Regions from separate parts of the Mesorhizobium sp. CNPSo 4671 genome, predicted to be linked through region 3. Evidence: predicted binding sites of a transcription regulator. Region 3 holds the regulator's gene; each other region holds the start of a gene.
What was found. The regulator PhoB, encoded in region 3, activates phosphate uptake and scavenging genes when phosphate is short. The targets are predictions, from matches to a motif close to TGTCATNNANCTGTCAT.
Positions count from the first base shown of each region.

Region 1 (2,265 bases), on a different contig from region 3:
TCCAACAACCTTGGCGACGCCAAGAGCTTGATCACCCATCCGGCGACGACGACGCACAAGAATTTGAGCGACGAGGCACGCGCCGAACTCGGCATCGGACCAGGCACGCTCAGGCTGTCGGTCGGCCTGGAGGATACCGACGATCTGCTGGAGGATATCGCGCAGGCGCTGAAGGCCGCCAAGTAAGAGCGTCCAGGTCGCGTCGCTGAGCCGCCAAGATCAGGCGCGCGACGGCGTCTCTTCCAGTTCGGCCGCCTTGGTTCCGATGGTCATCGCATTGCCGCGCCAGTCGACGGCCCCGCCCAGCCAGCCGCGTGCCCACATCGCCGGCAGGATCAGGTCGCGCGCCACGATTGCCGCGACCGAGCGCGGCGACAGGTGCCAGCCCTTGGACCAGGCCAGGGCACATTCCGGAAGGTAGAAGGCCGCCAGCACGCCAATGGCCATCAGCGGCAGGCTGAAGCCGGCGCCGGCAGCCGCAACCAGCGCAAGCGCCAGCGGCACCACCGCGCCGGTCAGGATCTCGGGCGCGAAGAACAGCGGGAAGGTGACGCGGCGCAACCTCGCCCAGCGGGCCTGGCGCGACCAGATCTCGCCAAGCCTGCGCCGGCCGAGCGGCTGCTCGAAGGGTGCGGCGACGAGATTGACGCGCAGGCCAAGGCTGTTCACCAGCTTGGTCGCGGCGGCGTCCTCGGCGATTTCGGCGGCCAGCGCTCGAATGCCGCCATTGGCATCCAGCATCGGCTTGTTCCACAACATGCTCTTACCCTGGGCAAAGCCAAGGCCGAGCGCCTCGCCGGCATACTGCCAGCGCGCCTGCAGCGTGTTGAGGAAGGCGCATTCGACCTCGGCCCAGAAGCCCTGCGGCCGTGAGCCGATCGGCGTCGAGCAGACAAGGCCGGTATCCGTCCGCCACGCCGCCATCAGATGCTGGATGTAGTCTCTCGGCATCAGCACGTTGGAGTCGGCCAGGACGACCCAGTTGTGCCGCGCGGCTTCCCAGCCCTTGACGCAATTGTTGAGCTTGGGATTGGCGCTGACGCGGTCGTCACCGATCAACAGCCGGGTCGGCACCTTTGGGAAGCGGGCGATGGCCTGTCTGATCAGACTGACCACCGGATCGTCGGCATGGGCGACGCAGAAGATCAGCTCGTAGCGCGGCCAGTCGAGCGAGAAGGCGCGCTCCAGTGTCTCATGCGTGAACGGTTCGACGCCGCGCGACGGGATGACAATCGACACCGGCGGCGATTTGCCGGCTGGCCGTGCGATGGTAGTGCGCTGTTTCAGTTGTGAAGCGGCGAGCAGGATACTGGCGGCGTTTGAAAGGATAAGAGCAGTCGAAAGCGAGGCGGCTATAAGAGTGAGTTCCATCGAGATCTGGTCACTCCAGAAAAGACAGCCAGCATCGTGGCCGTTTTCAACAGTTCGACAGAGCGCCGAGTCGCTCGGTTGGTGCACACCATCATTGTCATGTGTCACTTAAATGACATTCTTTGCCGGCACCTGCGTTTCAAGACGAGGCGCGACAAGACGCGCATGTTGACCTGCTCGCCGGGAGCGCCGAAAGGTTCTGTTTGTTGAGCATGATCTCTGGACGAACGGAAACCCGTTTGCCCGAGAAAACCGGTTCCCACTTTTCGGGATCATGCTTGAGATTGTTTTGGAGCCGCTTATGTACCGCGCCGTCACGCGCAACATCGAAGTGCAGGTCAGGCCGTTCTACCTCGAGGACCGCTCGGATCCTTCCGAGAACCGCTATGTCTGGGGCTATCAGATAACGATCGACAACCAGTCGGACGAATTCGTGCAGCTTCTGTCGCGCTATTGGCACATCACCGACGGTGCCGGCCGGGTCGAGGAAGTGCGCGGCCCGGGCGTCGTCGGCGACCAGCCCGAGCTCAATCCCGGCGACAGCTATCAATATACGTCCGGCTGCCCGCTCTCGACCCCGTCAGGGATCATGGTCGGGCACTACACGATGCGCAACAAGCGCGGCGAGACTTTTGATATCGCCATCCCGGCGTTTTCGCTGGATCTGCCGGGGACGCGGCGCACGGTGAATTAGCGTCTTCGTCACTATACGGGGAGAAATGCCCGGCAGGGCAACGAGGGGCGGCGTCGAGCCTTCCTGAGATATCGTCGAGGACGGGGTTTGCGCACGGCTATTCGCCGAAGTTAGCGCCGCCCCTCATCCGCCCTTCGGCCACCTTCTCCCCGTGAAACGGGGAGAAGGAAGGACTTTACTGCGCCGCGAATTCCGCCGGG
Region 1 is NZ_JBWLUW010000005.1:403,443-405,707, reverse strand. It holds gene AC04SF_RS17860 (O-succinylhomoserine sulfhydrylase) at 1-186, shown strand, start outside; gene AC04SF_RS17855 (ceramide glucosyltransferase) at 220-1,371, opposite strand; gene apaG (Co2+/Mg2+ efflux protein ApaG) at 1,673-2,065, shown strand; gene AC04SF_RS17845 (Hsp33 family molecular chaperone) at 2,241-2,265, opposite strand, start outside.
Region 1: AC04SF_RS17855 (ceramide glucosyltransferase) is a predicted target of PhoB. The motif match lies at 1,473-1,489, and genes of this name have one in related genera.

Region 2 (2,265 bases), on a different contig from region 3:
GCACCACTTCACCTACCGCGCCTCGGACTATTGGGACGACGCCGAGCATGAGAGCGAATTCTTCGCCCAGCGCCGTGCCAAGCGCGTCATCATCGGCCACGACACCTGGCTCGGCCACGGCTCGACTGTCCTGCCTGGCGTCACCGTCGGCGACGGCGCAGCGGTTGGGGCGGGAGCCGTCGTCTCGAAGGATGTCGCGCCCTACACCATCGTCGCCGGCGTGCCGGCAAAGCCGATCCGCGAACGCTTCGACCGCCGCACCGCCGAACGCTATCAGGCGCTTGCCTGGTGGGACTGGGACCACGTCAGGCTGCGCGCGTCCCTCGACGATTTCCGCGAGCTTTCGGCCGAGGCATTTTTGGAGAAATACGGCGGATAGTTCACATCATCGTCATGGGGGAGCCTGTTTCATATCCCTGACACAGGACTCGGACAGGACGCCATCTCCCCCAAGGAGATCGCCATGCTCGACACCGTCAGACCCTCCCTCGCCGGATTCTTTGCCGGCTCCAATCCGATGCCGCCGGCGCATCTCGGCACGCGCTACGACACCTCAGGCAATTTCCTGACCGAGCCTGGCAACACTGTCGTGAGCCATCTCGTCAGCGGTTCGCCGTCCGAGGCCGTGGTGCTTGCGGTGCGCGACAAGATGCTGGCGATGCCCGACGCCGACCGGCTTGCCTTCACGCCCGTCTCCAGCCTGCACATGACGCTGTTCCAGGGCATCATCGAATATCGCCGCCGCTTGCCGTACTGGCCGCAGGACGTGCCGCTCGACACCAGCATCGACGCCATGACCCGCCTCTATCTGGAGCGCCTGAATGGTTTCGAGGGCTTCGGCCCGTTCAACATCAAGGTCGTCGAAGTCGTGCCGACCGGTCTTACCGTTGTCGGCGCGACGGACGAAGATGTGCGCATCATGCGTCAATGGCGCGATGCGCTGGCGGTGCCGTTCGGCTACCGGCACCCTGATCATGATAGTTACGTCTTCCATGTAACCTTTGCCTACCAGATAAAGCGTCTTGCGGATGACCGGGCGGCGGCATGGGGGGCGCTGTTCGACGATTGCCTCGCGCTTTTCGCAAGGCAGGCACCGGTGATCGCAATCAAGGCGCCCGCCTTCTGCGCCTTCCGCGACATGAAGCATTTCGAGGAATTGCTGGTGCTCGGCTGATCGCCCGCAAGGCGCCGGTCGCCAAGCCTGTGGAGCGTAACAAAACTGACATGCTGGCGACACGGCAGGTTCATGTGGCTGCGCTAGGCGAATGCCTGACGATCAATAAGGTCCAGACTGGAACCTGCCTATGTCAGCAAGCTCTGCCACGCTCGAAATCCGCGGTGTCAGCCGACGATTTGGCAAGAACACCGCTGTCAGCGACGTCAACATCTCGATCCCGCAGGGTCAGATGGTCGGCGTCATCGGCCGTTCGGGCGCTGGCAAATCGACCCTTCTTCGTATGATTAACCGTCTTGTCGACCCCAGCCAGGGGTCGATTTTTTTTGACGGCGCCGAGGTTTCCCAGTTGCGGGGCTCGCCGCTGCGGCGCTGGCAGCGCGACTGCGCCATGATCTTCCAGCAGTTCAACCTGGTCCCGCGCCTCGACGTGCTGACCAACGTGCTGCTTGGCAAGCTGAACCACCGTTCGACCCTGTCCAACCTTCTCGGCATGTTCTCGCGCGCCGAATGCGCCGAAGCCGTCGCCGCGCTCGAGCGGCTCGACATAGCCCGCACCGCACTTCAGCCCGCCGGCACCTTGTCCGGCGGACAACAGCAGCGCGTCGCCATAGCCCGCGCCCTGATGCAGCAGCCCAAGGTGATCCTCGCCGACGAGCCGATCGCCTCGCTCGACCCGCTCAACGCCAAGGTGGTGATGGATTCGCTGCAAGACATCAATCTGCGCGAAGGCATCACCGTCGTCACCAATCTGCATACGCTGGATACCGCGCGCGCCTATTGCAACCGAATCATCGGCATGGCCGCCGGCAAGGTCGTCTTCGACGGCCCGCCCGAAGAGCTCAATCGTGAAGCCGTTCGCCTCGTCTACGGCGCCGACAGCAATGGCGGCGAAATATCGGAGGCCATCACCTCCACCAGCGTTGCCTTCAAGCAAAAGATCGCTGCATCCGCCGGACCGCTCGAACCTGCATTCCCGGGTTACTGAGTTCAAGAAAGAGCGGCTCGGATCGACCGCCCGCGTCAAGGGCAATTGTCAAGATCAAGAAACGCTGCCGGCGCGGGGCCGGAACTTACAGGAGAGACATCAA
Region 2 is NZ_JBWLUW010000018.1:55,445-57,709, reverse strand. It holds gene AC04SF_RS32720 (DapH/DapD/GlmU-related protein) at 1-379, shown strand, start outside; gene AC04SF_RS32715 (DUF1868 domain-containing protein) at 464-1,174, shown strand; gene phnC (phosphonate ABC transporter ATP-binding protein) at 1,305-2,162, shown strand.
Region 2: phnC (phosphonate ABC transporter ATP-binding protein) is a predicted target of PhoB. The motif match lies at 1,210-1,226, and genes of this name have one in related genera.

Region 3 (2,265 bases):
CCCGCATCGCACTGGCAATACAGGGCATCACCGACACCGAGGCCCGGGCGATGCTGTGGTCGCCGATCACGCCGCAGACCAACATCGCCTTCGCCGACATACTCGAGGCCGAGTTCGGCATCCCCGCCACCATGGAAAACGACTGCAACATGATGGCGGTGGCGCTGCGCTGGCGCGATCCCGAGCGCTATCGCGACGACTTCATCGCCATCCTGCTTTCGCACGGCATCGGCATGGGCCTGGTGCTGAAGGGCGAGCTGTTCACCGGCACCCATTCCTCGGGCGGCGAGTTCGGTCACATGATCCATCGGCCCGGCGGCGCGCTTTGCCGCTGCGGACGCCGCGGCTGCGTCGAGGCCTATGCCGGCAACTACGCCATCTGGCGCAACGCCAGGCAGCTTGGCGAGGACACCGAGCCGGTCGCCGACGTCAGCGACGCACAGATGCGGGCACTCGCCGCCACCGCACGGGAAAGAGACGGGCCTGAGCGAGAAGCCTATCGCAAGGCCGGCGAGGCATTGGGCTATGGCCTCGGCAGCCTGTTCGCGCTGATCGATCCCGCGCCCGTCGCCATGGTCGGCGTCAGTGCCGCCGCCTTCGACCTGATCGAGCCGGCATTGCGCGAGGCGATCGCGCAGACCGCCGGCGGCCAGCACTCGAAATCGATTTCCTTCGACACCGAACCGAACGAACTGCCGCTGATCCGCGAAGGCTGCGCCATGCGCGCGCTGACCTTCGTCGACCAGGAGATTTTCGCGCCGGGCGTGCAGGCAAGGGCGGGCGGCGTGGGCAAGAACGTGGCCTGAAACCGCTCGCGATCAATCCTCGCGGATCGCGTAGCCCGCGCCGCGAATGGTGCGGATGACGTCGGGCATGCGGCCATTGTTGACCGCCTTGCGCAGGCGGCCGACATGCACGTCGACGGTGCGCTCGTCGATGTAGATCGTCTCGCCCCAGACATTGTCGAGCAGCTGGCTGCGCGAGAACACGCGGCCGGGATGGCGCATCATGAATTCGAGCAGGCGGAACTCGGTCGGCCCAAGCCGTATCTCGCTCTTCTTGCGATAGACCCGGTGCGATTCGCGGTCGAGCACGATGTCGCCGACCTTGAGCACGCTGGACAGCACTTCCGGCTTGGCGCGGCGAAGCAGCGCCTTGACTCTTGCCATGAATTCCGGCGTCGAAAACGGCTTGACCAGATAGTCGTCGGCGCCGGTGGAAAGTCCACGTACACGGTCGCTTTCTTCGCCCCGCGCGGTCAGCATGATGATCGGCAGCCGCTCGGTCTCGGGCCGCATTCGCAGGCGCCGGCAGAGTTCGATGCCGGACACCGCAGGCACCATCCAGTCGAGCACCAGAAGGTCGGGCACGTTCTCCTGGAGCCGGATTTCGGCTTCGTCGCCGCGCGGCACCACCTCGACCTGGTAGCCTTCGGATTCCAGATTGTAGCGGAGCAGCACCCCCAGCGGCTCCTCATCCTCCACCACCATGATGCGTGGCGCGATCATCGACTGGTTACCCCTGCGCTCAGGCTGCCGGCGCTGACATCGCCGTCTCGTCCTGTTTTGGACGATTGGCGGGCAGCTGCGTGCCGGTCAGGACATAGTACGCATTCTCGGCGATGTTGGTCACGTGGTCACCGATGCGTTCGAGATTCTTGGCGCAGAACAACAGATGCGTGCAGGCCGTGATGTTGCGCGGATCCTCCATCATATAGGTCAGCAGTTCACGGAAGACGGAGGTGTATTTGACGTCGATACGTTCGTCGTCGGCGCGCAACTTCGCCAGTGCGGCGGCATCGCGCGCCGCATACTCCTCGATCACGCCCTGCACCTGGATCAGCACCAGCTGCGCCATGGCGTCGATGGAATGCGACAGGTCGCGCGGCGTGGCGCTGAGACCGACGGTGCCGACGCGCTTGGCGATGTTCTTGGCAAGGTCGCCGATGCGTTCGAGGTCGCCGGCCATGCGGATCGAGCCGACTACATGACGCAGATCGTCGGCCATCGGCTGGCGCTTGGCGATCAGCGTGATGGCACGGTCGTCGAGTTCGCGCTGGCGCGCGTCCATGATCGCGTCGTCGGAGACCACGCGCTGGGCCAGCGCATTGTCGGAATTCAGCAGTGCCTTGGTGGCGCCGCCGACCATCGAGCCGGCGAGGTCGCCCATGTCGCTGATCAGCCTGCTGATCTGTCCGAGATCCTCGTCGAAGGCTGCGACTGTGTGTTCGGCCATGATCCTGGTCCTCGTATGCGTGCGATCAGC
Region 3 is NZ_JBWLUW010000007.1:320,366-322,630, reverse strand. It holds gene AC04SF_RS21425 (ROK family protein) at 1-806, shown strand, start outside; gene phoB (phosphate regulon transcriptional regulator PhoB) at 819-1,508, opposite strand; gene phoU (phosphate signaling complex protein PhoU) at 1,528-2,235, opposite strand; gene pstB (phosphate ABC transporter ATP-binding protein PstB) at 2,261-2,265, opposite strand, start outside.